DNA from 3 places in the Paenibacillus sp. LPE1-1-1.1 genome. Region 1 is predicted to be linked to each of the others. Evidence: riboswitches for the same ligand, from Rfam matches in the RefSeq annotation. Region 1 holds a riboswitch; each other region holds the start of a gene.
What was found. A riboswitch is a leader RNA that binds a small molecule or an ion and turns the genes downstream of it on or off. The one in region 1 is predicted to bind cyclic di-GMP.
Positions count from the first base shown of each region.

Region 1 (10,461 bases):
TTGCTGCTCTCCTTGGATGGAAAGCATAATCAGAAGCCGCTGCAGGTGCTGCAAGCCGCATGGACCAAAACGCATCAATACGATTTGGAGAAGGGCGCGGGATTGCCTGCATTTCTGTCTACGCTGCTGCCTCCGATTATCGAAAAGCTTATAAAAGGCAATGAGCTGAGAGGCTTCTCGCTTCATGAGATTGCTGCGCTCGGCCAACTGATCGAATATTCCAATCTGTCGATTACATCCATGCAAAACTGGGTAAAGCGAGATTTTAAACCCTACTTCGATTGTCCGAAGGCCGGAAAAAAATATTCTCTGAATCAAGCGGCGTTATTGTTCATTATTGATGATTTAAAGTCTAATCTTGATTTTGAATCAATCCGCAAGCTATTCGAGATCGTATTCAAGAAGCCGGAAGACGAAACGGATGATTTGGTCGGACCTATAGAATTATATGCCTCCTATACCAGTATGTTTGAAGAGCTTGATGCGAATAACGATCAGCTTCTCGATATATCCGGCCATTTGAAGGAGAACCCGCATCAGGATTTATTGACTGAGCAGGCCATTCGTTTATCCGCGAACCAGTTTGCGAGCAGGCTGCCGAATCTCACGGAGAATCAATGGGAGGCCGTGCGCAACATTTTGCTTATTTCGGTCATTTCGATACAAACGTCCTATTTTCATTCGCTGTCAAGACGTTATTGCAATGCGACTTTGTTTCTAAGTCCTGAATAAAATAGTTCTAAAGGGATGTACAGATTGTCTGGTATGTCCTATACTGGTTTATGTTGTAAATACAAACATAGACAATCTGAAAATGGCAAACTTGCCGAAAGGCAAGGACGCAAAGTTATGGGCCTAAGGTGCAAGCGCTACGGCTGCCAGACCGCCGGAAGGATATAGAGCTAAGTAAGCTATCCGCCTCCTGTGGCTGGGTAGCTTTTTTGCTTTTTTAGAGAGACCGAGGAGAGAGAAAGCTGGATGGATTTAAAGGTATGGTTGGAGAGAGCGGGCAGGCTGGGCAAGCTGTCAAAGAAATTGAGCATGAGAAAAATAACGGCCAGGTTATTGTTTATTACGGCAATCATTACTCTCTTTAATGTAGGTTCCGGCATATTTATTTATGTGCAAAATGTTTCGGTCGCCAATTCAATTGAAGATTCAGAGGAATTATCCCGCGCGGAACGCAGTTATCAAGGCATCTCTAATAAATTGCTGAAGGTCATGCTTCTGATGGTTGATGCAATCGAGAACGGCAAAAGCGACGCGACGGCGATCATGAAGGATTTGGAAGATCTGCCCGCCCATATGAACGAACTGGAAAAACAACTTATCGAGATGGATAAGCAATACCCTCCGGCTGTTGAAGACGGTCCCCTATATGCCAATCAAGTCGGCGTACTCCGTCTGGCCCTTGACAATTTAAAGGATACGAATACCGATACCACCGGATTAACGGCTGAGGAAAAATCGCTGCGTATCAGTAGTTTAATCAGCGTATATACAGTTATTCTAAACTACTCGAACGACACCATGCATGAGCGCTTAACCCATGATGCGGACATTACTTCAAACCATTTAAATGATGATGTATCCCGCGCAAACATCATTGTCCTCATCAATGTGATATTGCTCGCCGTGCTGCCAGCGATCATGATTTTTGGCGTTACGCAATCGATTAAAACGGGTCTTGCGGGCATTACTCGCCGTATCCGGGCATACGGCAGCAATGATTTTACAAGTCAAGAGAAGCTCGTGCGCGCCGATGAATTCGGAGAAATCGATCAAGCCTTAGCCGATATGGGCGATAATTTACGCGATACGATTAGAGCAACGCTCCAAGTAAGCGAGTCGGTGCTGGATGTTTCGCGGAATATGGATATGATGATCGGCAGCAACCGTAAAGCCTCCGAAGACGTGAAGGGCCAAGTGGATCTGGGCAGAGAGGCATTGCTCTCCCAATATGACGATGCGTCATCCATTTCGGCGGTAACCGAGCAAATATCTGCAAGCTCTCAGGAAATTGCCGCTTCAAGCGAATACATAAACAATGATATGCGCCAGATGAAGCAATCCTCGCAAAGCGGGTTGCAGCAAATGGCCGGCGTTGTTACGATGGTAAACGAAACCGTAGAGCAGTTTGCGAAGCTGTCGGAAGCTTTCGAAACGATGAATGACCGTTATAACAACGTATCGAAATTTTTGAATGGCATTCAGGACTTAAACACGCAGACGAACCTGTTGTCACTGAACGCCTCCATTGAATCGGCAAGGGCAGGGGAGCATGGACGCGGCTTTGCGGTCGTGGCGGAGGAAATCAGGAAGCTGTCCAGTCAAACGGATTCCATCTCCAAGCAGATCACGAAGGAATTGTCTTTGATCCAAAATGATGTAGCTGCCAGCAGCCGCACGATCGGAAGCTTCGCGAATGTCATTCACTCGACCCGTCAAGCATCGGAGACGGCGAGCGGCACTTTCCGGGCATTGGAGTCGCAGAGCAGCGTGCTTTCCGATCAAATGAGTGAAATTTCCACGGCCATCAGCGAAATTACGAGCGGTATGACCCACATTGTTTTAGCAGTGGATAAGCTTCTTAACACGTCAACCGATGTTAATGGCAAAATGGAGCATATGAGCGAGCTGTCCGTTAAGCAAAATGATATTTCTGATGAGCTGCGCACGCTGGCAGAGAAGCTGACAGGCTCTTCGCAGGATTTGAAAGAGAAGGCCTCCGTGTTTAAGCTATAAACAAAATAAACCGAAAAAGGACGATTAGCCGGGAGCTGGTCGTCCTTTGTTGTCATTATTCGCCTAAAAAAAGGATAAGGCTGCAATATGACGAAATAAAACGGAGGGTAATACCGATATGTATATTAATGACATAACGAACATAGGAGAAAATATGAGCGAATTGAATTTTCAGGTTAACTTACAAGGAATGATTGAGCTTCTATCGAAGCATTTATATGCAAATCCCGGCGTATTCGTAAGGGAACTTCTCCAAAATGGCGTGGACGCGATTACGGCGCGCAAACGCCTCGGCCATCGTTTTGATGCCGGTGTGACCGTAGAACTTTACGGATCGCGGACGATCGCCGTCCATGATAACGGAATCGGTTTATCGGAGCAGGAAATCCACCGTTTTCTGGCCCAAATCGGCAGCACCTCGAAACGCGAGGAGCTCGACTCGGCTGATGATTTCATTGGCCAATTCGGTGTCGGACTGCTGTCATGCTTCGTGGTTAGCGGCGAAATCGTAGTTATAACGCGGTCTGCTTTGGAGGGCGATACCCTTGAATGGAGGGGACGCTCGGACGGGACCTACAAAATACGCAAGCTCGAAAAAGACGCACCGATCGGGACGACCGTATTTTTAACCTGCAAGGACGGTTATGAGGATTACTATGAATGGGACAGCATGTCGGATTTAATGACGCATTACGGCCAGTTCCTTCCCGTTCCCATCCGTTTATCCGAAGGGAAAAACGAAATCACCGTCAATGAAGAAACGCCGCCGTGGGCTATGAGCATGAAAGAAGCGCTGGTTTACGGTGAGTATCATATGTATCAGAACTTCCTGGACGCCATTCCTCTTAAGTCTGGTATGGGCGAGCTGGAGGGCGTAGCGTATATTTTGCCCTACGCAGTCAGCTTGCAAGCAGAGAAGAAGCATAAGGTTTACGTCAAGCGGATGCTGCTGTCAGATCAAATTCAAAATATGCTGCCGGACTGGGCGTTTTTCGTGACCTGCGTCATGAACGCCAATGGCCTGAAGCCGACGGCATCCCGCGAATCGTTAATGGAAAACGAACTGTTTTACAGCGTTAAGGATGAACTGGGCGAATGCATAAAGAGGCATATGATCATGCTAGCGGAAACAGACCCGGACTTGCTGGAGAAAATAATTCGAATTCATTATTCATCCATTAAAGCAATGGCATCCCAGGATGATGAGCTTTATCGTTTGTTTATTCGGTTCCTTACCTTCGAAACGTCATTCGGCGAGATGAGGATGGGGGAGATTTTGGAGAAGAGCCGGCAGATCGTTGTGTCCTCTACGCTTGATGAATTTCGCCAAGTGGCGCGAGTGGCAAAAGCGCAGGATGTCATGGTTATTAACGGCGGTTACGTACATGACTTTGAGCTGGTGCGCAAGCTGCCTGAGCTGGATGAGAATATTGAAGCATTAGTGCTGGATCCGATTAACTTTTCTAATTTCTTTGAAGCAATCAATCCAGTAGAGCTGTTAAACGCGGAAGCGTTTTTGGAGCTTTCAGACCGTCTGCTTGCTCCATTTCAGTGCAGGAGTGTGCTAAAACAATTTGAGCCTGCTGATTTAGCGGCGCTTTATAACACGAATGACGAGGTGAACTTTCTTCGGATGGCGGAGCAAACGAAGGAAGAGGCGAATGATGTATTTGCTGAAATCGTAGATATTGTCATCCATGAGCTTTATGAGCTGCCTTTGGCAAGGCTTTGCTTCAATTTCAACAATCCGCTGATACGGAAGGCCATCGCCTGTAACGATGCGTCTATGCAGAAGCTTTGCATCGAAACCGTTTATACGCAAGCCCTGCTGCTCGGCAATTATCCGCTCGGTCCAGAGGAACTGAAGCTGTTGAATCAATCGTTTATGCAGGTGTTGGATATCGGACTCGGTCAGGCGGGTGAGCGTTAATTATGAAGCAGCGGTACAATCAGTTAAGGAGCGAGGCCTGGAGCTTGCCGCAGGGCAAACAAAAGCTGGCGGTATTGGAAGAAGCGATTCGAATCGCCGACCAATATATGACGAAGGAGGATGCCTACTTCGCGCGAATGACTTATTCCGAGGCGGCGCTTGATTCCGGTTATCAAGAAAGGTTCCTTGTCTCCTTTACATGGTGCTTGACGCAGTTCGAAAAAGAACCTGCCGCTTATTCGAGCTTCTCGATCATTTGGCACTATAAATGGTTCATCAATCAAATTTGGCGGTTTCCGCAATTTGGCGCAGCCCAAATCTCGTCAATCCTTGATGATTTCAAGGCAAAATGCTTACAATACGGTCACAGCCTGCGCCCTTATTATCAGTGTCATCATCGCTACTCGCTTTCGAGAGGCGATTTGGAAGCAGCGCAGACCTATTACGAGCTCTGGCGTAAAACAGCGCGGGACGGCATGTCGGATTGCAGGGCATGCGAACAAAACAGCTTTGGCTATTATCATTTTACAGCGGGTAGATACCGGCGCGGCCTGCAAACGATGAAGCCGATCATGGATGGCCGGTTGACCTGTAAAACCATCCCCCAAAATACGTACAGCCATTTGCTGCTCCCGCTCCTTGAGATCGATCAAGCTGAGGAGGCCGTGAAAATGGCGAAGAAAGGAGCGCGCCTGTTAAGCGGTCCCGGTTATTTGACCGAGTACGGCAGCTTCCTCGCTTACTACACCGTAACGGATATTAACAAGGCGGCAAAGTGGTTCGAGAACACCATCGGCTTTGCAATGGAAACCAAGGTCGGTTGGGACCGTTTTTTATACCTGAGCTCAGCCCAGGCCTTTCTGCTAGTATGGCTGCAGCAGAAGCGGCGCCGCAAACTTAAAATCGGCAGCGAGCTTTCCTATGAGCGGCTTAAGCTGGAAGCCGAGGAGCTTGCCCTTGCTTTTGATCAACGGAATCAAAACAATTATTGTTCGGAGCTGCTTGCCCAGAAGCTGAAGCAAGTCGAGAAGCTGAGCCGCTTTTGAGCCGTTTGTTGACGCATGGCGATTGAAAATGGTTCAATTGAACGATCGACAACAGATTGGGCTGTGCCATCGGGGGCAGCCTATCGGTGCACGGGCAAACGTTCATTGGCGAATGGTCTCCCGTATCGATTGATATAACATAGTATCGGTAGTGAAGGAGCTGCGTTATGCTATTCGTTCTTATTGCATTGTGGGCTATTGCAGCCATTATATGGCTCTCCGATCGGAGAGCGCCCGTTAATCATTGGCTAGGCGCCGTGGCATTCAGCGGCGGAGCAGGTGCGCTTGCGGCCGTTCTTGATCTGCAATGGCTGCCAGCAGCGGCGGATGCCGGGATGAATGAGGTTGCGAGGCAGCTGCTATACCGCTTGCAGGCGGTCTCCTCGCTCATTTCCTATTATGGCCTGCCGTATTCCTTCATTTTATTCGCGATTGCATATCGGCCTGTTCGATTGTCTAAGCGGTTTCAGTCGCTTTTGCCTTTCCTGCTGCTTATTCCGATTGTTTTATGTATCGTATTTACCCCTTTTTATACCGCCGTATATCCCATCTCATTCAAAATCGTCGTTTGGTGGGCGGTGCCGTATATTATGTACGGGGCAGTTCAGGTTCTGTTAAAGCGCCAGCTTCACGCCTCGTTTTCCCGAACGCACTGGATCATCTGCTCCGCGGTTCTTCCGCCAGTCATGTTTTGCATGGTTATGAATTACGTGCTGCCAAGCTTCGGGATGCTGCGCATGTGGGTTTATAATACCTGGATCGTCGGGCTAGGGGTTACGGTATTTGTCATCGCTTTGTTTACATACGGATTCATGGGCGTGCGCGTCAACATCGACCGTCGGAGATACGATTCCACTTTAAGGGTCGTCACGTCAGGAACGGCTATTCTCAATCACGCAATCAAGAATGACGCGGGGAAAATGCGGCTGTTTTCGGAGAAGATGAAGGCATATGCGCTTGCTACGGATCAACAGGAGCTGCTTGCCGACATTGAAACCGTGCTAAATGCCTCGCGCCATATGCAGGAAATGCTGCAGCGCGTGCATCGGAGGACGGAGGATTTGGTCCTGCGTGTCGAGCCCACGGATTTGGCAGCGCTGATCGGGCAGACAATAAAGGGCTACGAGCCTGTGCTCGGCCAAATTAAACTGTTTACCTCTTTGAGCCCAGGTTGGAACTGCCGCATTGATCCCGCGCAGGTGAGCGAAGCTTTAGGCAATATCGTCGCCAACGCCCTCGAAGCAATGAAGGGCAAAGGTGAGTTGTCCATTCTTTTGAGCGAAACGAAACGGGAGCTTATCATTGAAATAAAAGATTCAGGCCCGGGGATGAGCAAAAGCGAGATGGCCAAGGTTCTCGAGCCCTTCTATACGACCAAAAACGGCAGCGACACGAATTTTGGCCTGGGGCTGCCCTATGCTTATCATGTCATGCGAAAACATAAAGGATTACTTAATCTAAGAAGCAAGCCGGGGGCCGGCACCTCTGTTTATTTAACCTTCCCGAAACGGGCGGTTCAAGCGGGCAAATCAGTCATACATCATGAAAAAGGGAGGGAAGCGAGTGGATAGCATAAGGGTATGGATCGTGGAAGATGACCATGATTGGCTTCGCGGCCTTGTGGCTTATATCAACAAAGAGCCGGACATGGAGGTCGTTTGGACGGCCAGCAAAGCCGAGGATGCAAGGCAGGCGCTGCATGAGGGAATACAGCAATCGTCGCCGGCGGATGTGGTGTTGATGGATATTATGCTGGATGGCCGCCCAGAGGGCGTTCTGCTCGCCGAGGAGGCCTCGGTATCAACTGGTGCCAAGGTCATTATGCTGACCTCGATGGAGGAAAAGGAGCTCATCTTCCGTTCCTTTCAAGCGGGAGCCATTGATTATCAGATTAAATCGGATTTTGAAAGCTTGCCGGATGCGATAAGATCGGCCTATCGAAGCCAATCGCCCATTAACGCGGCCGTAGCGGAACGCATGCGGGAAGAGTTTCGCAGGCTGAAGCAGCTTGAACGCGAGTTCGAAATCAAGAAGCTTGGGGATCTTATTACTCCGTCTGAGCTGCAGCTGCTGGATTTAATCGATCAAGGCTATACGCAGCCGCAAATTGCCGACAAGCTGGTCGTATCCATACGCACAGTCAAAAATCATGTCAATCATATACTAAAAAAGCTGAATCTGAGCGGTTCGCGCGAAGCAGCAAATAAAGCCAAGGAAATGGGCTTATTTCATAAGAAGAATGACGAGGATAGTACCATATAAAGTTGGTACTATTTTTTTTATGCCATTTTTTACAAAATGAAGCTAAGAAGCTGGTACATAAAAGCGGAAAGGGAGTGCTTTATCATGGCCTTTGAGATGTTTTCGGCTGCACATTATGCGGCATTGGCTGTACTTATTGCAGCATGTGTTTTTATCGTCATGTTCAGAAAGCAAATGCGCAAGCCGAAGCTGAATCAAGCCATGCGATTTGGGCTAGCCATCCTGCTCCTATGCTGCGAGATCTCGCTTCAGCTTTCTTATGTCTTGGAACATCGCTGGGGGATTGGCTCCCTGCCGTTCCAGCTGTGCAGCCTAATGCTGCTCGTAAGCGCGTTAGTGCTGATAGCGAAGAGAGAACGTTTTTATGATGCGCTTTTTTTTCTGGGAAGCATGGGCGCGCTGCAAGCCTTGTTAACGCCGAATCTGGATGAGGCTTTTCCGCATTTCCGGTATTTCCACTTTTTTCTTGCCCATATCGGAATTATCGGTTCCTCCTTGTTCATCTTGGCTGTTGAACGGTACCGGCCAACCTTCCGGTCCGTGCTGAGGGCTATGCTCTGGCTGCATGTCCTCGCCATTCCGGCTGCCATTACGAACAGCATTACCGGCACGACTAATTTTATGTTTCTGGCGCGTAAGCCAAGCACCGCCTCTTTGCTCGATCTATTAGCACCTTGGCCTTGGTATCTGCTGCAGCTTGAAGCGATTTCTTTCGCATGCTTCGTCCTCCTGTATGCAGCAGTGAAAGGAATGGATTATTGGCGCAGCAGACTTGACGGGAAAACACATTTGAAAAAACGGAGGAACAGAAATGAAGGAAATACTGAATAAGCATTGGACATCGCTGCTGGGCGTGTTATTCGTCATGACTGCGTTTTGTTCAAATGGTTCGGTTCCGCTGTCCTGCTGATTGTCGCAATCAAAGCCATCTTTATGGATTTGAACGGACAAGAGGCGCTTTATAAAGTAGGAGTGCTGCTGACGCTTGGAGCCATTTCGTTTTTTGTGACATGGATTAACGGGAAATGGCGCATGCGTGACGGTGAACCTCTGAGTTTAACGGAGGATGCTGCCCATGAATCATAATTCTGAATGAGATGGGGATAATGTATTTGTTCGTCTTGACTTTGTGGTATGAATATTATAAAGTTACTTACGTAAAGTAATTGATTGAGGTGGAATTGGAAGAGATATCCACGCTCAGAAGACCACTTGGGAGGCAGGAAAAATAATGACATCGCAAGCATTTTTGGAAGCAGTAAAATCAAGACGTTCGATTTACGGGATCAGCAAAGAGTCCGTCATTTCCGATGAAAAAATCGTAGAAATCGTACATGAGGCGGTATTGCATACACCATCCTCATTTAATTCCCAGAGCGCGCGGGTCGTCGTTCTGCTTGGCGAAAACCATGACAAGCTGTGGGATATCGCGACAAACACACTGCGGGCAATCGTTCCGGCAGACCAATTCGAATCCACGGAGCAAAAAATGGGTTCATTCAAAAGCGGCTACGGCACAGTGCTGTTTTTCGAGGATAAGAATGTCGTAGACGGTTTAATGGAAAGCTTTCCGTCTTACGCGCAAAACTTCCCGATTTGGTCGCAGCATTCTTCAGGCATGCATCAATTGGTAGTATGGACAGCGCTAGAAAAAGAAGGCTTCGGCGCTACCCTCCAGCACTATAACCCGTTGATCGACGAAGAAGTAAAGAAAACATGGTCATTGCCTGATTCATGGCAGTTGATTGCGCAAATGCCGTTCGGCAAACCGACAGCCGCGCCGGGCGAGAAAACGTTCCAACCGATCGAAGAGCGCGTAAAGGTATTTAAGTAAGCTTATTTTAATGCCTGATTTCATTATAAAGACCGTTCCTTAATTTTCGGGAACGGTCTTATTTAAATATGCAAGAAGGATAGAGATATACATCTACTGTTCAAGCCTTCAGGGAGGCATTATAATGGGTATGATTTTTTAACTTGAAACGGTCAAGGCAGGCAAGGGGTGGAGTTAATTGGTAAAAGCAGTTTTTTTTGACTTGGACGATACGCTGTATGATCAGCTTCAGCCTTTTCTGACGGCAGTACGGACTGCCGGAATCAGCGGGCTTTTTAGGGATAGATTGCAAGCGGAGGATTTATTCAAACGATTAAGAAAACATAGCGACCGTTTATGGGAGAAGCATGTCAGCGGGTTGATGTCGCTGGAGGAGCTCCGCATCGAACGGACTACCGCAGCCTTTTTGGATATCGGAATAAACCTAGCGGAACAGACAGCCGTACAGCTTCAGGAAAACTATGAACGGGAGCAAAAGCGTATCAAGCTGAGAGACGGAGCAGAAACGTTATTTGGACAGCTGGAAGCGTTCGGCATTCGCATGGGCTTGATTACGAATGGCCCGGTTGAGCATCAAATGATCAAAATCAGGGCGCTGGGACTGTTGAATTGGATAGACTTGCAGGCGGTATATATCTCGGACG
Region 1 covers NZ_JBEGHY010000001.1:557,683-568,143, reverse strand. Annotated here, with positions in the region: gene MRBLPE1_RS02810 (DUF1836 domain-containing protein) at 1-732, shown strand, start outside; cyclic di-GMP riboswitch class I at 807-891, shown strand; gene MRBLPE1_RS02805 (methyl-accepting chemotaxis protein) at 979-2,745, shown strand; gene MRBLPE1_RS02800 (HSP90 family protein) at 2,900-4,675, shown strand; gene MRBLPE1_RS02795 (hypothetical protein) at 4,678-5,721, shown strand; gene MRBLPE1_RS02790 (sensor histidine kinase) at 5,889-7,292, shown strand; gene MRBLPE1_RS02785 (response regulator transcription factor) at 7,285-7,983, shown strand; gene MRBLPE1_RS02780 (TIGR02206 family membrane protein) at 8,068-8,814, shown strand; gene MRBLPE1_RS02775 (hypothetical protein) at 8,818-9,069, shown strand; gene MRBLPE1_RS02770 (nitroreductase family protein) at 9,215-9,817, shown strand; gene MRBLPE1_RS02765 (HAD family hydrolase) at 9,996-10,461, shown strand, end outside.

Region 2 (10,461 bases), on a different contig from region 1:
TGGCGCATTCTGTTATTCTTATGGGCGCTGACGATTCTCTTTCCGCTTGCTTGGGTCTTCTATGAGTCTCTGAAGAGCAATCCGGAATTTTTTCAGGACATCTGGGCGCTGCCAACGGAGTTGCAGTGGAAGAACTATACGAAGGCTTGGAACCAATACGGTTTTGGCCAGTCGCTTCTGAATACCCTTTATTATGTGGGTGGAAGCTTGGTACTCGGTATGTTCTTCACGACGCTCAATTCTTACGCGCTGACACGTATGGAGTTTAAGGGGAGAAAAGTAATTTGGGGCTTGATTATGCTATCCTTATTTCTTCCTGGTGTAAATGCTCTCGTTCCTCAGTACGTGGTTATGAGGGAACTGGAATTAACGAATAGCCTGACAGGCTTAATTTTATTGTCCAGCCTAGGGGAAAGCGTATTTTATCTCATGCTTCTGGGCGGTTTTATGAGCTCTCTGCCGAAGGAATTGGAAGAGAGCGCAACGATGGATGGTGCCACGCTGTTCCAAAGATTTTGGCGGGTTGTCGTTCCTCTATCAACGCCGGGTATTGTTACGGTTGCCGTATTTAAGTTTCTTGGATTCTACAATAACTTCTTGGGGCCTTTCATCTACTTAAGCGATCCTAAGAAGTATCCGATCGCGGTACAAATGTATTCTGCGAACAAGCAGATGGAGTATACCGCCGATTGGGTGACGCTGTTTGCGGGAGTAACAATTTCTATGATACCGTGCATTATCATCTACATTCTGTTCCAGAAGCTGTTGATGGAAGGCGCGACAATGGGCGCGGTGAAAGGCTGACATAAGTAAAGTCGAGAACCCATTCCGACGGCAGGAAGTGATTGATTAACGTATTATGGATGTAGGCGTTCGTATTTTTAGCGGAATGGGGCGGCTTCATGCACTTAGAATTGGAAGAGGGAACATGGACACTTTTTATCACTTGCATTACGATCATTTTTCTTTTAAACGCATATGCTTTAATAAGAATGTCGATTATTCATAAAACAAAAGCTTTTGTATGGTTAATCTTTTCCACTATCTTTCAAACTGGAGCATTAGTATTTGGGCAAACATTATTTCCGCAGGATAAAGAATTAGGAATTATGCTGTCAGAATAAAAAGTACATCTCAGGCACACAGAAAAGGCTCCGCTATGGCGGAGCCTTTTCTGTCAGACTTCGTTGACCTAAGTTTTTGGAATTTTCAGCACCGTGCCGGCTTTTACATCATCAATATTTACAATATGATTGTAACTCGCAATGAACTTCACATTTTTGTCGGAGCCGTAATAGATTTTGGAGATGCTGTAGAGCGTCTCGCCACTCTTTACGGTATGAACGGAAGTCTCGTAATCGGGTAAAGTTTTTACTGCGCCTTTTTCTTCATCCGGCTTATAATTTTTCAGGGACGGAATAAGGAGGTTGGTGCCTGCTTTCAAGCCTACATTTTTATCAAGCTTGTTTTCTTTCGCAATATAATTCACATATTCAGCAGATTTGTAAAACATTCTGGAAATCCCTGACAGAGTATCGCCTACTTGGATCAGATAGGTAGCAGGCAAATTAATTTTCGAATAGTCTTTGGTTCCCTGCTGGCTGCCACCTATCGAGCCGGCTGTTGATGACAATACTGGGATCTTAAGCGTATCACCGGCTTTCATATCATTAATAAACACGATATGGTTATACGCTGCAACCAGCGCATAGTGCTCCTTAGATTGATAGAACTTCTCGGATATCGATCTTAGCGTATCGCCTTTTTGGACAACATAGGTGGTTGGAAGCTTCACCGTTTTAGAAGGGGCTTCCGTTGATTTATTGCCATAATCCTTATTTTCTTGCGTTGGTTGTTCTGTCTGTGCAGGCTTAGGAGTCTCCGTCGGATTATCACCTTCTTTGACCGTTGCGTCGGATGCAGTAGGAGCAGGCTCTTCCGTCACATCTTTGTTTTCCTCTGTGGACTCTTGTTCCTCTCCACTGTCAAGGGTTCCGGCGGGGATGGGGTCATCTGCCAAGGGCTCGTTTCCGTTATTCCCATTACTAAGGGAATCCGAATCAGCAAGCGGAAGCGTAGAATCAACTTTATTCGTATATTTACCATACAATGCTCCGCAAATACCAACAAAAATAATGAATATCGCCAGATAGATGATGAGTTTTGTTTGCTTTAAAGATGACAGGCGGCCTTTGGAACGGTTGCTTCTGCGTGTGCTTCTCTTATTCAAAACGTAATCTTCTCCTTTGTTCCTCAACTTAATCCTATTCTATCGGACTTATTGAACCCTGTGGAATGGGCCTAAACAGCCAATTAAGTAGTACCCCAAATGCTCCGTATATAATGGTGCTGTAGTGGCCTGCTATTTTTATTAGGCTAACGGGCAGGATAGTTCCAATATGTGTTAAAATTAGGGAGGTTAATGAACTTCGGGCGACTTCTTTGATGAAAGGTAGGGGAACAAATCGGGGACAATCATTCATGTATATATCGAGCAAAAAACTTTTAAAAGTGATAATTCAACGATGAATGAATGGATTAGAGTAGATGAATGGATATATGACACTCCCTCTGAGGATGATAGTATCAGCTGCCAATTCAGCTGACGGGCAGTAGCGCTTAAAAACTAGTAAGGATTGCAAAAAAATATCAAATCATGGGGTGAGGTCAAGATAATGAAAATTGATATTGCCTTGTTAGTAATTGATGTTCAAAACGGCATGTTTCAGGATGAATACCCAGTATACGACGGCGATGGTTTACTTGAGCGCATAAGCGGACTTATCAAAAAAGCTAGATCATGTGATACTCCTGTTATATATGTTCAACATAATGAAGATGAAGGTTTGGTAACCAATAGTCCAGATTGGAACATACACCCCATGATAGCTCCCGTTGGCGGAGACACCATCATTCAAAAGCATACGCCCGACTCGTTCCATGATACTAATCTCCATTCGGAATTGGCAGCGCTCGGGATTAGAAAAGTTGTATTGGTTGGACTTCAAACAGATATGTGTATCGATGCAACATGCCGTCGAGCCAATGAATTAGGTTATCAAGTGACTGTGGTCAAAGACTGTCATAGTACCTGGAGTCAAGGTAATCAAAGCGCGGCACAAATTATAGAGCACTATAATGATCAATTTCGATCTTTCGCGGAAAATCTTGAATCGTCAAATATTGAATTCTGTTAGGTGTAAAAGAATGGATAAAAGCCCTCTCAGTGAGGGCTTTTATATTGAGGGCTGCAGGATAGCGGACAGTTGCTGCGGCAGCTGCTCCCTTTTTTTGTTTAGCTAACTGGCAGGATAACGCAATAAATGATTGCCGAACTGGGCATAATTACAAAATAATTGAGAGTTGCCTTGTTAATCAGGGCTTTTTTTTATGTCGTTAAACGGCATCAAAAAAAAGCCCTTGACTTGGAGTTCACTTCAACTGTTAAGCTTCGATAAGTTAAGGAGGCGATTGTTATGATGATTTCAGAAATATGCGAGAAATTTGGAATCTCACCTGATACCTTGCGTTATTATGAGCGAATAGGTCTTATTCCTCGTATAAATCGTAATAAAAGTGGGATAAGAGAGTATTCAGAACAGGACTGTAAATGGATTCAAGTCATAATTTATATGCGTAACGCAGGTATGTCCATAGAGTTGTTACTTGAGTACGTAGAAATGGTTCATCAAGGCGATGCGACTATTCAAACAAGAAAGGAACTATTAGTTCAACAACGAGACCAGTTGGTTCCAAAAATTGATAAACTACAGAAATCCCTGCAACTTTTGAACGGGAAAATTGATAGTTATGAACAATCTGTGGTACCGAATGAAAAAAACCTGAAAAGCACAGAAGACAGAGGAGATAAAACTTAACTTATGATAAAAAAAAATAATTTGCTTATATTTATTTTAGCTGTAGGCGTTTTCGGTATTCTAACTACCGAGATGGGCGTAATTGGGATACTACCTTCAATTGCTGAGCAATTTGATATCAGTGTATCCAAAGCAGGTCTGCTAGTGAGCCTCTTTGCACTTGCTGTTGCAATATCTGGTCCTATTATGCCGTTATTGTTTTCAAGAATAAACCGTAAGACGGTAATGCTGCTTGTACTTGGTATTTTCGTAGTAGGTAACATTGTTTCCATATTTGCACCAAACTTTACCGTTTTGCTAATTGCTCGTGTGATCCCAGCCTTTTTCCATCCCATTTATTGTTCATTGGCTTTGACAGTTGCTGCTACCTCTGTTAGAGCGGAAGAAGCTCCTAAGGCTGTTTCTAAAGTGATTTTAGGCGTAACCGCAGGTATGATACTTGGCGTACCCATCACTAATTATATTGCTAGTGGGGCTTCTATAGAAAAGGCCATGTTATTCTTTGCTATCGTTAATGCTATGGCATTCATAGCGACAATGATATTTGTGCCATCCATGCCTGTTAAAGAAAGGCTTTCTTATGGCTCCCAAATAAGCGTATTAAAAAAGCCGGTTCTTTGGTTAGCTATTGCTACTGTCGTATTTATTGGTTCTGCAACTGCGAGTATTAATACTTTCATCACAGAATATCTTGGGACCGTAACGAATATATCGGGGAAAACCTTAACTTTGGCATTATTTTTATTAGGTTTAGCAAGTCTGCTTGGAAATTTGGTAGGAGGAAGGTTACTTACCAAACATGCTATGAAGACTGCAATACTTTTCCCAATCGCATTAGGAATCGTTCTCCTATTGTCATTCCTTACAGGCATGTCCACTGGACCTATGTTGGTAACAATTATGTTATGGGGAATTTTATTTGCTATAGGAAATAATGTCGGTCAATATTGGATTACCTCCGCGGCGCCAGAAGCTCCTGATTTCGTTAATGGATTGTATCTATCATGCGGTAACTTAGGAATAACGATTGGAACCGCAGTAGGTGGATTATTTATATCAGGAATGGGTACGCAATACATCGTCTTCGGGGGAGTACTATTCTTGATATTAAGTTTAATATCTATTCTTCTAAGAAACTACATGTTTAGTCCTTCTACTCTGCTATCATCAAACTAATCAAATAACATGACCGGCGAAAGCATCGTCCGAATAAATGGGGAGTTTCCCTTTTTATCGGCACGATGCTTTTTTATTTCCGGCAAAAAGAGAAGATAAGAGATAGTAAAGGGATTTTATAAAAGAAAACGGTGTCATTTATAATAATAGGAGAATTGTGACAAAAAAAATAACTGTCGACATCATTCGTTAGTTCTTTAGACATATTTAACTAAAAAAACGTTGATTCTGGAAAAGCGAGATAGTAGAATGTTCCTATTAGATGTAAATGTTTTCTAATTAACCTGTAAATTTCTCCAAATTTAATATTGGCAAATCCATCGAAAGATGGTGGCGCAAAGCTATAGGGACTACTTCTTAAAAAGAAATGTCAGCCAGTTGCAATGTTATAAGCAAAGGGTATACCTATGAGAGTTTATAGGTGTGCCTTTTTTATTTAGAGAGAAAAATATCAATGGTGGAGTGAGGTAGTATGAGTATGAATCATCAAACTAATATTCGCAGCTTATTTCCAAGTGATGATGGCAATGTAGAGCAGCGTAACAAGTTTTTAGAATTAATTGGGCAGATCGTTAGCGGTGTCGATGAGCTAAAGGACCCAGAATCGGTTTTTTTGAAAGGGAATAAAGAGCGAGGACCGCTTTTTTATAAGGAGCTGGCGGATGCTAGCAGAATTCCACATAGCGGAAGCCCGTTGGATGAGGTTAATAAAGAGCTTCTATCCTTGCTTCACGCTCATCCCTATCACACCAAATACTTTTTAACCAACATTTTGCCTATGGCCAGCACCCCGGGAATACTCGGCATGCTTACGGCATTTATGGTGAATGGCAATAATTTATGGGATGTATATGGACCGGCTGGCGCCGAAGCCGAAGTTAAGGTCGTTGCAATGATGTCGGATCTTATCGGCTATCACACGGCAGTAAGCGGAGGATATACAACTTGGGGCGGCCAGGGCGCAATATTCACTGGATTGAGGCTGGCGATTAATAAAGCAAGCTCTTCTGCCGCAAAGACCGGAGTGCCCCAAAACTTATATGCGTTCTGCTCGGAGGCGGCACATTACAGCCTTTATAAGTCGATGGAAGCCACAGGGATTGGAAGCGATCACTTAATCAAAATCCGTACCCATGAAGATAGCTCCATGGATATCGAGGATTTGAAAGCGAAAATGGAACAGGTTATCGCAAAGGGCGGCATTCCGATATACGTGGTTGCCACTACGGGTACGACAGATGCAATGGGCATTGACAACCTTGATGAAGTATATCAAATGACAGAACGGTTAGCACGGGAGCACCGTATCCAACGGCCCCATATCCATGCCGACTCGGCTCTGGGCGGATTCTTCGCTTTCTTCAACAACTACGATTTTGCCAATAATCCTTTGAATATTGCGGACGAAGCGCTTGCAGCTCTAAAAGCCATTCAAGCAAAAATGAAACATTTGAACAAAGCAGATTCTCTTTGCTTCGATTTTCAGAAGTTGGGACAAACCCCTTATTCAACAAGCCTATTTTTAGTCAAAAATGCTTCTGATTTAAAGCTTCTGGATTTAGATCCAGACGAGACTCCATATGTCGGACACCGGGGATACGGGCAATATCATACGAGCTACACGTTAGAATGCTCAAGAATGGGAAGCTCCATTAGCATATACAGCGCTTTGCTGGCGTTTGGAATCGAGGGTTATCAAAAACTGCTAGCTCAATTTGTTGAAGTAAATGCCGCCTTCCGAAAAGCGCTGCAGAGGGAAATACCGGAAGCAATCATTGTTAATCCTCTAAATCCAGGCATCATCACATTGTTCCGCCTCTATACGGACGGGCAGAATGGTTATGCAAAAGAATATGCCGGAGCCAGCAGCTATGAGGAAGTAGACAAAGAAAACAAATTAAATGAAATTTTGTTTGAGATACTGGGAAGAGACCGGAGAGAAATGTTCTTTGGCGATACCAAAAAGCATCTTTACGTTCCTACAAGGGATAATAAGAGAATTGCGCTATATGCCAGCAAGCTGTTCGTAATTTCACCGTATACGCAAGTGTCCGATGTTGATGCAATCGTTCATTATTTAAAAGGCAAAATCGAAGAAACATATTCGGAATATAATCGAACAAATACAAGGGAGCTCACTCATGAAGAAGTCTATATTTAGTTTTAATTGGTATAAAGAACATCTAGCTGTAAAAATCGCGTTCAGCATTCTTCTCTTGCAAGTTATCACCTGTGTTGCTTTTGCCGTATCCGGCTATATGACCCAGCATAATCTTTCAGAGAAATTGCTGGAGCAATTCGATAATCGACTGAGTACGGATATACAAATTGCAAGCAATACCTTATCCGTTATCCCGGGTTCAGGGAAGCTGCTAGCAAGCACGGATGACCCAAATTATGCATTGATCAAAACAGAGTTAGAGAAACTGCAAGAGATACATAGCCTTGAGAATATTTACATTCTATCTAACACCGAGAATAACGAACGAATTCTTATCCTATCCGGTGTGCCGGATGATTTTGGAACGCCTTACCCGTTTACAGCTGAAATGAAAGAAGCAATCACATCGAATAGTCCTGTAATAAGTCCTATTTATAATGATGAGTACGGTACACATAAATCAATCTTCGTTCCACTGTCCGATGAGTCGGGTAAAGCATTTGGAATCCTTGGTATTGATTTAGATGCTTCCGTTGTGCCCAATACGACAACAAGCTCAAATCTGACTACCATCATTATTTCAATTATAGTGCTCGTAGTCGGAAGCATAATTGCAATCGTTATCGGTAGGGTAATTACGAATCCACTACGCAATTTAATGTTAGCAGCAGATAAGATTGCAGCCGGCGATATGAAAACGGCTATTGCAGTTCAGAGCAATGATGAAATCGGAAAATTAGCTATATCATTTGGATTAATGATTAATAGCCTTAAAAGTCTTATTCAACAGGTTGTTGCCTCTTCAAATCTTATTTCAGTAACAAGTCAACACTTAGAGCAAACTGTAAATGAGTCAACGAATAGTGCGCAACAGGTTGCTGATTCAACCAACCGGATGACAGAGGGAATTAATGAAATTGTTCTGAGCGTGACCGATAGTCAAACGAACATCAACCACATCGATTCTGAAATTAAAGATGTATCAGGCGGTATGAAGGATATTCAGAACATCGCTGCGGAAGTGCATAACCAGTCAGAACAAGGTCAGGACCTTGTTGAACGAACTCTTCAACAGATGTATGTAATCAAACAAGCAATGCTTCAATCTCAAGAAGCTGCTGCTGCACTAGAGGAACGATCTAACGAGATAAGTGAAATCATAAACATTATCTCTGAAATATCCAATCAAACGAATCTGCTCGCATTAAATGCTTCAATAGAAGCGGCTCGCGCAGGAGATGTGGGGAGAGGATTTGCAGTCGTTGCCGGTGAGGTTAAGAAATTAGCGACACAATCTGCCCAGGCAGCACTGTCTGTGACAGATCTTGTATCCAGTACGCAAGAAAATAGTTTGTTAGTGATGAAAAGTATTAACGATGGAAGTAAAGCCGTTGAGCAAGGGCATTCATGGATACAGGGAACATATGAAAACTTTAAAGGAATTTATGGCGGCGTATCGGAGTTTACCGAGCATACTAACCATATGTTCAGTGCATTAGGCAAAGTGGATGAATCTTTTGAAAAGATAACCGAATCTATGCAGCAAATCTCCGGTATAACGCAGGAACAGGCTGCAGGAACGGAAGAGGTTGCTGCATCTGCGCAGCAGCAAAGCGCTTCTATGCAAGAAATATCCGCAGTAATTATACAACTTTCCAATCTTTCTGTTGATTTAAATGAATCGATAAAACAATACAAGCTAGATAATTAAGAATGAAAAAAAGGTGCTCATGTGAGCACCTTTCTTTTTTAGGCCAACGCTTTTACATATTGCTAACTTCATTTCCTGTTCTTCCTTGATAAGCATGTGAATGAGGATGAGTGCCGTTAATAGTGGTATATCCTTCAAATAAGTGATAGTGCCCACCGCCGGGAAGAGCGATGGCCGGGCCGGTCGTTCCCTGAATAAGGTGGGTATGGCCTTGATTCTGTGAAGTAACAGTTTGATATCCATGCACATGTGGCACTCCGGTAGGAGCAGGAGCGGTCCAACTCATATATTGATGGGAATGTCCGTCATCAATGGAGGTTTGACCGGAAAAGGCATGAACATGGACGGGTGTTCCATTCCAAGACGTTATATATAGCTTATGCGAATGATGGTTATCGTCATCTTCGGAAGATCCCATTACAAATCCGTTAACTGGAATTTTCATTTTTTGCTCCCATTCCTAATGAGTTAGGTACTGAGTTAGTCTATGATGATTCATGTTTGTCAGGTAACGGCTAAAGCCTAAAACAATGAGGTGCAGCATCGTCGACCATTACGAACGGAAAGCACGAGTTGCTTATATATGCAGAATCATGGGGGAAATTGTTATTGACATGCCTACATGATAAAGGTTATCATTCTTACTAAATTGATAATGATTATCATTTTGAGAGAATAGAGAGAATGAGAGGGGTCATCTTAGAAATGGTTGCAGGAAAGAGAAAACCAATGGTTCTACTGGCAGCGGCAATCATGCTGCTCTTGTCCACCGCCCTTGCAGGCTGTTCCAACGGGGGCAATGCGCCGGAGCAAAAAAATGCTGAGGCAAACGAAACGTCAGCAGAGAAAGTCGTTACCCTATCTTGGCCGCGTGATATCGGGCCCATGAATCCGCATGTGTACAATCCGTCGCAGCTCATTGGACAATCGATGATCTTCGAGCCTTTGGTCGATTACGAAGAAGGCGGCAAGCTGGAGCCTGCATTGGCCGAGTCTTGGACGATTTCCGAGGACGGTAAGGAATATACATTTAAAATCCGGGAAGGCGTAAAGTTCTCCGATGGTTCTGCTTTTAACGCAACGATCGTTAAGAAGAACTTTGATGCGATCATGAAGAATGTTGACAATCATAGCTGGCTCGGCTTTATCGCTCTTCTTGAGAAGACCGAAGCAGTGGACGAATATACATTTAAAATGAATTTGAAAGAAGCCTACTATCCGACGATCCAGGAATTGTCAGTCGTACGACCTGTCCGCTTCCTTGGAGAGGCCGGATTCCCAGATGACGGTGACACATCGAAAGGCGTGAAAGCCTCGATCGGTACAGGTCCATGGATGTTGAGCGATTATAAAACGGACGAGTATGCGACATTCACCCGTAACCCGAACTATTGGGGCGAGCAGCCGAAGGTCGACAAAATCGTCATCAAGATCATTCCAGACGGCGATACGCGCGTACTGGCTTTCGAAAAAGGCGAGCTCGACCTGATTTATGGTGAAGGGATCATTAGCTTGGATGCATATAAGCAGCTTGA
Region 2 covers NZ_JBEGHY010000012.1:185,570-196,030, forward strand. Annotated here, with positions in the region: gene MRBLPE1_RS11550 (carbohydrate ABC transporter permease) at 1-804, shown strand, start outside; gene MRBLPE1_RS11555 (hypothetical protein) at 903-1,124, shown strand; gene MRBLPE1_RS11560 (LysM peptidoglycan-binding domain-containing protein) at 1,193-2,230, opposite strand; gene MRBLPE1_RS11565 (cysteine hydrolase family protein) at 2,676-3,197, shown strand; gene MRBLPE1_RS11570 (MerR family transcriptional regulator) at 3,477-3,878, shown strand; gene MRBLPE1_RS11575 (MFS transporter) at 3,882-5,054, shown strand; cyclic di-GMP riboswitch class I at 5,355-5,440, shown strand; gene MRBLPE1_RS11580 (pyridoxal phosphate-dependent decarboxylase family protein) at 5,527-7,215, shown strand; gene MRBLPE1_RS11585 (methyl-accepting chemotaxis protein) at 7,196-8,926, shown strand; gene MRBLPE1_RS11590 (YmaF family protein) at 8,979-9,371, opposite strand; gene nikA (nickel ABC transporter substrate-binding protein) at 9,632-10,461, shown strand, end outside.
Region 2: linked by a shared signal. The riboswitch ahead of MRBLPE1_RS11580 (pyridoxal phosphate-dependent decarboxylase family protein) and the one ahead of MRBLPE1_RS02805 (methyl-accepting chemotaxis protein) in region 1 are both predicted to bind cyclic di-GMP.

Region 3 (10,461 bases), on a different contig from region 1:
ATTTCTGGTACGGGCGAAGTGCTTAAGAAAAACTTTGACGGAATTAAAATTTACGCGGTAGAGCCTGCTGCTTCCCCGATTCTATCCGGCGGTAAACCAGGCGCTCACAAAATTCAAGGTATCGGCGCTAACTTCGTACCTGAAATTTTGAACCGTGAAATTTATGACGCTGTAATTACAATCGAGAATGAAGATGCGTTTGAATACGCTCGTCGCGCAGCGAAAGAAGAAGGTATCCTTTGCGGTATTTCTTCGGGCGCAGCAATTTACGCGGCACTGCAAGTTGCTAAAGAGCTTGGCGCAGGCAAACGTGTGGTTGCGATCGTTCCAAGCAACGGCGAACGTTACCTTTCCACGCCATTGTTCAACTTCGAAAACTAATTTTTATTCCCTATAGCAGACAGCCTTTCATTCCCCGGAATGGAAGGCTTTCTTTTTACCTTGCTATTCTGTATACTGAGCAAAATAAGTCAAGTTATCGGGGGTCGAAGGTGATGGTCACCGCTATGGAGCAATGGACTCGGTGGCACGCCGAACGGAAGTTTACAACGCTGCCGCTAGTTAAGGAACTGCCTTTCCAGCTGGAAAACAGGGCAGGTGTCGCATCATGGGAAGAGGTGTGGCAGGATGCTTCGCCTTATGCTTTTGTACTGGAGAGCGGCAAGGACGGGCGTTATACGTATTTGGGCTTGCACCCTGACGCGATCATACGGGGCAAGGGTTTATCTGCCGAATCGGTAGCGTTTCATTCGTTAGAGGAGCAAAGCAAGTGTCATTGGGACGGAAAACCTCTTGAAGTAGTGAGGGAATGGATGAGCGGCCTGCTCGGACCAAGGGCTACGGATGGACCGAAATGGATTGGCGGCTGCGTCGGTTTTTGGGGCTACGACATTATTCGTTCTATTGAACGCTTGCCGGAGGTAGCCTTGGATGATCGGAGCATGCCGGATTATTTGTTTATGCAAATAAACGAGCTTTGGATCATTGATCATGTGGAGGATAAGGTGTATTGTTCCGTCCATACAAGGATCGAGCCCGGTGCCGATGATGAAGCGCTGCGTGATGCTTATGAACGTGCCTTATCGAAAGCCGAAGGGATGACCGATTATTGGTTAACCTGGTTTGATGAAGAACAAGCGAAGAAAAAAGCAGCTTCGCTTCGGGCGAAGCGGCAGCTTTTACTTGAGGATGACCAGCTGCAAATGGATGTCGATTCCCTCTCTGGCATCACTTCTCCTTTTTCGAAGGAAGCCTATATGGAGGCGGTTCGCCGCATACAGCGGTATATTGAGCAAGGCGATGTCTTTCAAGTGAATCTTTCCGTAAGGCAAAGCAAGGAAGTGAAAGCCTCGCCCGAAGAGCTGTATGAATGGCTGAGACTGGTAAACCCTTCGCCTTACATGGGCTTTCTGCGCTGTCCTGATTTCCAGCTCGTATCTGCCTCGCCTGAGCTTTTGGTTGAGCTTCAAGAGAGCAAGCTTGCAACAAGGCCAATCGCCGGCACGCGGAGGCGCGGACGCACTGAAGAGGAAGACCTGCGGCTGGCTGACGAGCTTCTCTCGAACGAGAAGGAGCGAGCAGAGCATATTATGCTTGTGGATTTGGAAAGAAATGATCTGGGACGCATTTCTGCTTATGGCACGGTAAAGGTCGAAGAGCTTATGGTCATTGAACAATATTCGCATGTCATGCATCTTGTTTCGCAGGTGGAAGGCCAATTGGCCGGCGGCAAGGATGCTTATGATGTTATTTCGGCCACTTTCCCGGGCGGGACGATAACCGGCGCGCCAAAAATCCGTACGATGGAGATCATTGAAGAGCTTGAGCCGACAAGGCGCGGTCCTTATACAGGCTCCCTCGGATGGATTGACTACAATGGGGATATGGAATTTAATATTATTATTAGAACTATGGCGCTGCGGGATGGGATTGTTCATATTCAAGCAGGAGCGGGTATCGTTATCGATTCCGATCCGGAGCGGGAGTACAAAGAATCTTTAAACAAGGCAAAGGCGTTATGGAAGGCCATTCAGTACAGCGAGCGGTTTGCTGCGCATGACCGGGCGGCAGAGCCGGATAAAGGGGGAGCCTTAACATGATACTGGTAATCGATAACTATGATTCTTTTACGTACAATTTAGTGCAGTATTTGGGTGAGCTTGGCGAAGAAATTACGGTAAAACGCAATGATGAAATCGATTTGGCGGGGATTGAAGCGCTGGCACCCGACCATATCTTGATATCGCCAGGTCCTTGCTCTCCGAATGAAGCAGGCATCAGCCTATCGTTGATTGAACATTTTAAAGGGAAAATTCCGATTTTTGGCGTTTGCCTGGGCCATCAATCGATTGGACAGGCTTTCGGAGGCGAGGTTGTGCGCGCGGAGAAGCTGATGCACGGCAAAACATCCGAGATCCATCACGATGAAAAATCGATATTCGCGGGCATGCCTACTCCGTTTACTGCTACGCGCTACCATTCGCTTATCGTGCGCCGTGAGACATTGCCGGATTGCTTGGAAATTACCGCAGAAACAGACGAAGGTGAAATTATGGGCCTGCGTCATAAGGAATACCCGATTGAAGGCGTGCAATTCCACCCTGAATCGATAATAACGGAGCATGGCCTCACGATGCTTCGTAATTTCTTGCAAAACCGGACGGGCGCAGTGCGATGAAAATCGGACTGAATGGCTCCGTTTTGGAAGCGAGCGAAGCCGTGATCTCAGTTTATGATCACGGTTTTTTGTACGGCATGGGCTTATTCGAGACATTTCGCACCTATAAAGGGACACCTTATTTATTGGAACGGCATTTGAGCCGTTTGCTCGCGGGCTGTGAGCAGCTTGGTATCCGGTATCGGCCGGATGCCGAACAGGTTACAGAGTGGGTGAAAGCTTTGCTTGCGGCGAACGGGCTTGAGGATGGTTATGTTCGCCTGACCGTTAGTGCGGGGGAAGCGGAGCTTGGCCTTCCAACCGGCGACTATGAGAAGCCGAATGTGTTGATGCTTGTAAAAGCTTTGCCTCCCGTCAATGATGCGGTTCATATGCGCGGACGGGAGCTGCGGCTTATGCAGACGCGGCGAAACACGCCGGAGGGCGATGTCCGCTACAAGTCTCTCCATTATATGAACAATATTATTGCGAAGCGGGAATTGCTGGCTAGCGAAGCATCTGCAGGAGCCGAGGGACTGATGCTCAGCCATGAAGGCTGGTTGGCGGAGGGAATCGTCAGCAATTTATTTTTTGCGAAGGATAACGTGATTTTTACGCCGGCTATTTCCACGGGCATCCTGCCGGGCATTACGCGTGAGCAGGTGTTGAGGCTTGCACAAAAAGAAGGCTGCCGTACGGAAGAAGGGCTTTACAGCTGGGAGATGCTGCAGGAGGCCGATGAGATTTGGCTGACCAATTCGATTCAGGAGCTTGTTCCCGTCACGAAATTATCGGATGCCAGTGGAAAAAGCAGGGTCGTCAGTGACGGTACAGCAGGGGCTTTGACCAGACAGCTACTAGCGGTATACCGGCTAACTACGGGCGTTGAATAGGATTGGCAGCTAGTTGACTGCGCCATTCAAAGAAGAAAACAGTGAAGAACGGAGGCTGCAAATTGAATCAAAGACCAGATTTTTATAAGAGGACATATGAATTCGGAAGCGGAACGAAGCTGGAATTGGGTGACCGTACGCTTATTATGGGTATTTTGAACGCTACGCCGGATTCTTTCTCGGACGGGGGGCGCTATACGAACGTAGAGGCTGCCGTTGCACACGCCATATCCATGGTGGAGGACGGCGCTGACATTCTTGATATCGGCGGTGAATCGACACGTCCCGGCTTTGAACCGGTAAGCGCAGAGGAAGAGCTGCGGCGCATCCTTCCCGTCATTCGCGCGGTGCGCCAGGCGCTGCCGCATATCCCGCTCTCCATTGATACGTACAAAGCGGAGACAGCCCGCCAAGCCTTAGAGGCAGGCGCCCATATCATCAATGACATCTGGGGTCTTAAGGGCGATCCCAATATGGCTGCGGTTGTCGCTGAGTATAGATGTCCGGTTATTATCAACCACAACCGTCATGCAAGGGACTACAATGACCTTGTCCCGGATGTGCTTGCTGATCTGCAAGGCAGCGTCAGTTTGGCGCATGCCGCTGGAATCGAAGAGGACCAGATATGGCTTGATCCGGGCATCGGTTTTGCCAAAACCCATGAAGACAATTTAGAAATGCTTGGTCGGCTGTCTGAGCTGTCGGCGCTCGGTTATCCGGTGCTGCTTGGGACTTCGCGCAAAAGGTTCATTAAGCAGACGCTGAATCTGCCAGTAGACGAGCTTGTTGAGGGGACGGCAGCGACCGTTGTTCTCGGAATCGCTTATGGCTGCCAGGTGATGCGCGTGCATGATGTGAAGGCAATCAAACGCGCCGCGCTTATGGCGGACGCGATCGTATATCGCAGCTAAGCGGAAGCTGCAGCGTTTAAGAGCGGCTTTTTTATCATTAGAATAACTGCATCGCAAGGGGGAGTGACGATCATGGATAAAATGTTTATAAAAGGAATGAAGTTTTACGGTTATCACGGCGTTTTTCCCGAAGAGAACAAGCTCGGCCAAAAATATTACGTGGATATCGAGCTAGATATGGATTTAGAACAGGCCGCGGTAACGGATGATTTGAACAGGACGGTCAATTATGTTGAAATACACGCTCTTGCAAAAACGATTGTAGAGGGCCCGCCATATAAGCTTATTGAAGCTTTAACGGGTCACATTGCAACACGGGTACTGGAAGTTTATACTATGGTAAATGAAGTGACGGTTCGAGTAACCAAGCCGAACCCGCCGTTTGATATTCATTTTGACGGAGTAACGGTGGAGCTGCGCAGAAAGCGGGACGCTGATGGACGAACAATACCCGCTTAATGGGGCAGAGGCTTATATAGCATTAGGTTCCAACATGGGAAATCGTGAACAACTGCTGCTTGCAGCGATTGGACTGCTGGACGCACATCCGGAAATAGCGATAAGCAAGGTATCCGGCATGTATGAGACGGACCCGGTAGGCTATACGGATCAACCGCCGTTTCTCAATATGGCGCTCGCTTTGCGAACGACGCTTTCCCCATTAATACTACTGAGGCAGCTTCTGGAATTTGAGCAGCAATTAGGAAGAGTTCGACAAATACGTTGGGGACCTAGAACCATTGACCTTGATCTTCTCCTATACGATAATGTCAGAATGGATCAAGAGGAACTAACCTTGCCGCATCCGCGCATGATGGAGCGGGCGTTTGTGCTTGTGCCGCTGCATGATGTTCTGGATCAATCGCATCGGCTGCAGGCAGAAGTAAGCGCAGAGTCAAAGGCGGCGCTTCTGGATGGAAAGGAAGGCATTACGTTATGGAAAACAATCAATTGGCGCAGCGCGTCAGAGCCTTTCGAAAGCTGAAGGGCTATACTCAGCAGGAGCTGGCCAAGGAACTTGGTGTATCGGTAGCTGTTCTCGGTTCATTGGAACGCGGAACAAGGAAGACAGATCCGAAGCTGCTAAGTCATATAGCCAAAACGCTAGGAATCAGTTACGAGGAATTAATGTCTGATTCACGTGAATAACGATGCATATCTTATGGGGGCAAGGAGCGACATGCTGAAAATCGGAGACATCGAGATGAAGAACAGAGTGGTGCTAGCGCCGATGGCAGGCGTGTGCAACCCTGCTTTTCGATTGATAGCCAAAGAGTTTGGAACAGGTCTTGTATGTGCGGAGATGGTGAGCGACAAGGCGATTTTACACGGGAACAAAAGAACGCTCGAAATGCTGTTTGTCGATGAGCGCGAGAAGCCGCTCAGCCTGCAAATATTCGGCGGTGACCGCGAGTCGCTTGTAGAAGCGGCAAAGGTCGTAGACAAGCAGACCAACGCGGATATTATCGATATCAACATGGGTTGTCCGGTACCGAAGGTAACGAAATGCGATGCGGGTGCCCGCTGGCTGCTCGATCCCAATAAGATTTATGAGATGGTCTCGTCCGTTGTGGATGCGGTCCAGAAGCCGGTGACGGTAAAAATGCGCATTGGGTGGGACGACCAGCATATTTACGCGGTTGAGAATGCCCGTGCCGTTGAACGCGCCGGCGGGAAAGCCGTAAGCGTACACGGACGCACACGCGAGCAATTGTATACAGGCAAGGCCAATTGGGACATCATAAAAGATGTCAAAGAAGCGGTATCCATTCCTGTAATAGGCAATGGGGACGTTTTCTCGCCAGAGGATGCCAAACGCCTTCTGGATCACACGGGCTGCGACGGCGTGATGATCGGACGCGGCGCGTTAGGAAACCCTTGGATGCTTTACCGGACCATTCAATATTTGACGAATGGTGAGCTGCTTAGCGATCCGACGCCGCGTGAGAAATTGGAAGTAGCTATTTTGCATCTCGATCGTTTAGTGGCATTGAAGAACGAGGCGGTTGCGGTACGCGAGATGCGCAAGCACCTAGCATGGTACCTGAAGGGACTTCCAGGCGGCGCTCGCGTAAAAGATGTCATTATGGAAGAAACCGGCCGTGACCCGATGGTAGCAATCTTGGAAAACTATGTACGGTCTCTTGAAGAGGATGCGGAATTCCAATCCGCTTAAACTGCAGGCGGAACATCAGGCGCTGCGGAAGAGGTCGCCTACTAAAATACACATAGACCGGTTATAAGCATGATCCTGAATCGGTCGTTAATGACACCATTCGACAAAAGCCGCTATCCAGCGGCTTCTGTTACATTTTCAAAAAATGAAACGGTTTCAATGGGTCGTTTGGCTTTGATTGACATTCATGGTACCTTTGCAATATAATCGTGCAATATAAATAACGAACGCATCAAGAGCGCTTCAAACAACAGTAGGTATGAGGATTAAGAAGCGTAATATATTAGGTATCAGTGAATTCATACAAGGTATGAAAAATTAGTCACATGACAGGAGAATCGGAAAGATGAACGATAAGCAAATCATTCTGACTCAAGAAGGGCTGCGCAAGCTCGAAGATGAATTAGAGAACTTGAAATCGGTCAAGCGTCGTGAAGTTGCTGAACGTATTAAAGTAGCCATCGGCTATGGTGATATAAGTGAAAACTCGGAGTACGAGGATGCGAAGAACGAGCAAGCATTTATCGAAGGCCGCGTGCTTACCCTTGAGAAAATGCTGCGCAACGCGCGTATTATAAATAATGATGATATTGATATTGATACCGTTAGCATCGGTTCTATTGTTACGGTTGAAGATATGGAATACGGCGATACGATGGAGTACTCTATTGTCGGTACAGCTGAAGCCGATCCTTTGCAAAACAAGATCTCAAACGAGAGCCCGGTTGGCAAAGCGATTTTGGGCAAGAAAAAAGGAACGGTTGTCGAAGTCAACGTACCTGTCGGCATCATTCAATACAAAATTCTCGATATCAAAAAATAAGGTTTGCAATGCGCGGATCAAAAAGCTTCCTTGTGGGAAGCTTTTTGAACGTTTAAAATATAAGAACGTATATTTCATAGGAATACAGGGCTTATATTTTATCGGAAAACGAGTTTTTATCGCAACAATCCGGCCACAGCCGCTTACGCTTGCCGAACGATCAAGGAGATGAAAGTAGTGGAACATGAAAACAATGAGCAGGAGCTAAGTGAACTCTTGCAAATTCGCAGAGACAAACTAGACGAGCTTAGAGGACTAGGCGTGGACCCTTTCGGACGCAAGTTCGAACGCACGCATAACGCCAAAGAAATTGTACAGGCTCATGAAGGGCACAGCAAAGAAGAGCTGGAAGGCCAAGCTGTTACCGTACGTATTGCAGGACGCATTATGCAAAAACGCGGAATGGGCAAAGCCGGATTTGCTACGATCCAGGATTTGAGCGGCAGGATTCAAATTTATGTTCGCAAGGATACCGTCGAAGAGCATAAATTTGCCGCATTCGATTTACTGGATATTGGCGATATCATTGGCGTGCAAGGCGTCGTTTTCAAAACGAACACGGGCGAAGTCTCGGTCAAAGCGCATGATATTGAAGTGTTGACGAAGTCGCTGCTTCCTTTGCCTGATAAATATCATGGGCTGAAGGATGTTGAGCTTCGTTACCGCCAGCGTTATGTTGACCTTATCGTGAATCCGGATGTACAGCAAACCTTCATTACCCGTTCCAAAATCATTCAATCCATGCGCCGCTATTTGGATTCCCGCGGTTATCTGGAGGTAGAAACGCCTACTTTGCATTCTATTGCAGGCGGTGCGGCAGCCAGACCGTTCGAAACGCATCATAACGCGCTCGACATGCAGCTTTACATGCGTATTGCTATCGAGCTGCATCTGAAGCGTCTAATTGTAGGCGGTTTGGAGAAGGTATATGAAATTGGACGCGTGTATCGGAATGAAGGAATTTCGACACGGCACAATCCAGAGTTCACCATGATTGAACTGTATGAGGCTTATGCCGACTACAAGGATATTATGGCGCTAACCGAAAACGTCATTGCACATATCGCGCAAGAAGTACTCGGCACAACGAAAATCACTTATCAAGGCCAAGAGATTGATTTAACTCCGCAGTGGCGCCGTGTTTCGATGGTCGAGCTGGTTAAAGAAACGACTGGCGTTGATTTTGGGATCGAGATGAGTGACGAAGAAGCACAGCGTCTGGCGAAGGAGCATAAGGTCCCGGTTGATCCGCATATGACTTTTGGTCATATTCTTAATGCCTTTTTCGAACAATTTTGCGAGCACACGCTTATCCAGCCGACTTTCGTGACCGGACATCCCGTTGCGATTTCTCCTCTTGCGAAAAAGAGCGAGACGGATCCGCGGTTTACAGATCGTTTCGAGCTATTTATTGTGGCGCGCGAGCATGCCAACGCCTTTACGGAGCTTAACGATCCGATCGACCAACGTGAGCGGTTCGAATCGCAGCTGGTTGAACGTGAGCATGGCAACGATGAAGCGCATGAGATGGATGAAGACTTTATCCGCGCTCTTGAATACGGCATGCCGCCAACAGGCGGGCTTGGAATCGGTATCGACCGGTTGATCATGCTGCTTACGGATGCGCCATCCATTCGCGACGTGCTATTGTTCCCTCATATGAGAGATCAACGTTCCGCCGAATAAAAATGAAATAATAGAACCGCACGGCAGTCAGCTGCCGGCGGTTCTTTTTGTATTTAGAGGAGAGCGCTGCCGCAGCAAATCTGAAAAACTACCAAAATATGATAATATTTTAAGTACTCGTATTGATTTGATAGATTCATATGGTATATTAGAACTAATATTAGTGTTAATGAAGCTTCACACGATAATGGCAAACCTATCGAAAGGTAGGGACGCAAAGCTATAGGGCCTTCCTGAAGATGGCAGCCAGCTACCGAAAGGAGTTTTTTTCATGCGTAAATTTATTTGCATAATCGCGGCATTTGTACTTATCGCGTCGATAAATGCCACCACAGCACAGGCAAGTGAAGCAGCGGCTTCAGACTGGCTGGATACGTCTCATCTTAGTAACGGTGTTATTGCTATCGATTACCCCGTTAATGCCAAAGTGAAAACAAAACTTATGGTTGCTAAGGGCCAAACGAACTATACCTATAACCTGACCTCCGGTAAAACATCAGAGCAATTCCCTCTGCAGCTCGGAAACGGACAATATACGATTTCGGTTTTAGAGAATACATCAGGCAGCAAATACAAGCTGGTCAGAAAACAAACGGTTACGCTTAGTTTGAAGGACAGCAAGGTATTATACTTGAACTCCATTCAAAATATCAGTTGGACAAATACAAGCAGCGCGATTGTGAAAGCAAAAGAGCTTGCGAAAAATAAAAAGACAGATATGGAGAAAGTAAAAGCTATCTACGATTTTATTATCACGAACATTAATTACGATCATCAACTGGCGGCTAATCTTTCGGTGGATTACCTTCCGAACATCGATCGCACCTTAAAATCAAAAAAAGATATTTGCTACGGTTATGCAGCTTTGTTTGCAGGGATGCTTCGCGGCTTGGATATTCCAACGAAGCTGATGATGGGAAAATCGACATATGTAGATGTTTACCACGCATGGAATGAAGTCTACTTAGGCGGCAAGTGGGTTACGATAGATACAACAGTAGATGCGGGTTTGAAGAAGGGCAATAAAAAATTCGAATTGATTAAAGATGCTGCAAAATATACGGCCTCAAAACAATACTAATAAAAGTAAACGAATAACGAGCATGCGCATAGGCGCATCGCTCGTTTTTTTATTTCTTTCTTCATTATATAGACGATTAGTTTTTCGCGAGCTAAGCATGAAACGAGGGGATTCGAGGACGTAAATCTTTTTATTACTTTTTTAAAAAAAGTTCTTGCATTGTTATAGGCGAACGTGATATATTATCTAGGTCGCCAACGAGACATACGGCTGACACGAAAGAAAAGATTGCTCT
Region 3 covers NZ_JBEGHY010000048.1:115-10,575, reverse strand. Annotated here, with positions in the region: gene cysK (cysteine synthase A) at 1-381, shown strand, start outside; gene MRBLPE1_RS32765 (anthranilate synthase component I family protein) at 507-2,099, shown strand; gene pabA (aminodeoxychorismate/anthranilate synthase component II) at 2,096-2,677, shown strand; gene pabC (aminodeoxychorismate lyase) at 2,674-3,549, shown strand; gene folP (dihydropteroate synthase) at 3,612-4,460, shown strand; gene folB (dihydroneopterin aldolase) at 4,533-4,919, shown strand; gene folK (2-amino-4-hydroxy-6-hydroxymethyldihydropteridine diphosphokinase) at 4,897-5,445, shown strand; gene MRBLPE1_RS32735 (helix-turn-helix domain-containing protein) at 5,397-5,609, shown strand; gene dusB (tRNA dihydrouridine synthase DusB) at 5,641-6,636, shown strand; gene greA (transcription elongation factor GreA) at 6,983-7,459, shown strand; gene lysS (lysine--tRNA ligase) at 7,637-9,145, shown strand; cyclic di-GMP riboswitch class I at 9,325-9,403, shown strand; gene MRBLPE1_RS32715 (transglutaminase-like domain-containing protein) at 9,417-10,226, shown strand.
Region 3: linked by a shared signal. The riboswitch ahead of MRBLPE1_RS32715 (transglutaminase-like domain-containing protein) and the one ahead of MRBLPE1_RS02805 (methyl-accepting chemotaxis protein) in region 1 are both predicted to bind cyclic di-GMP.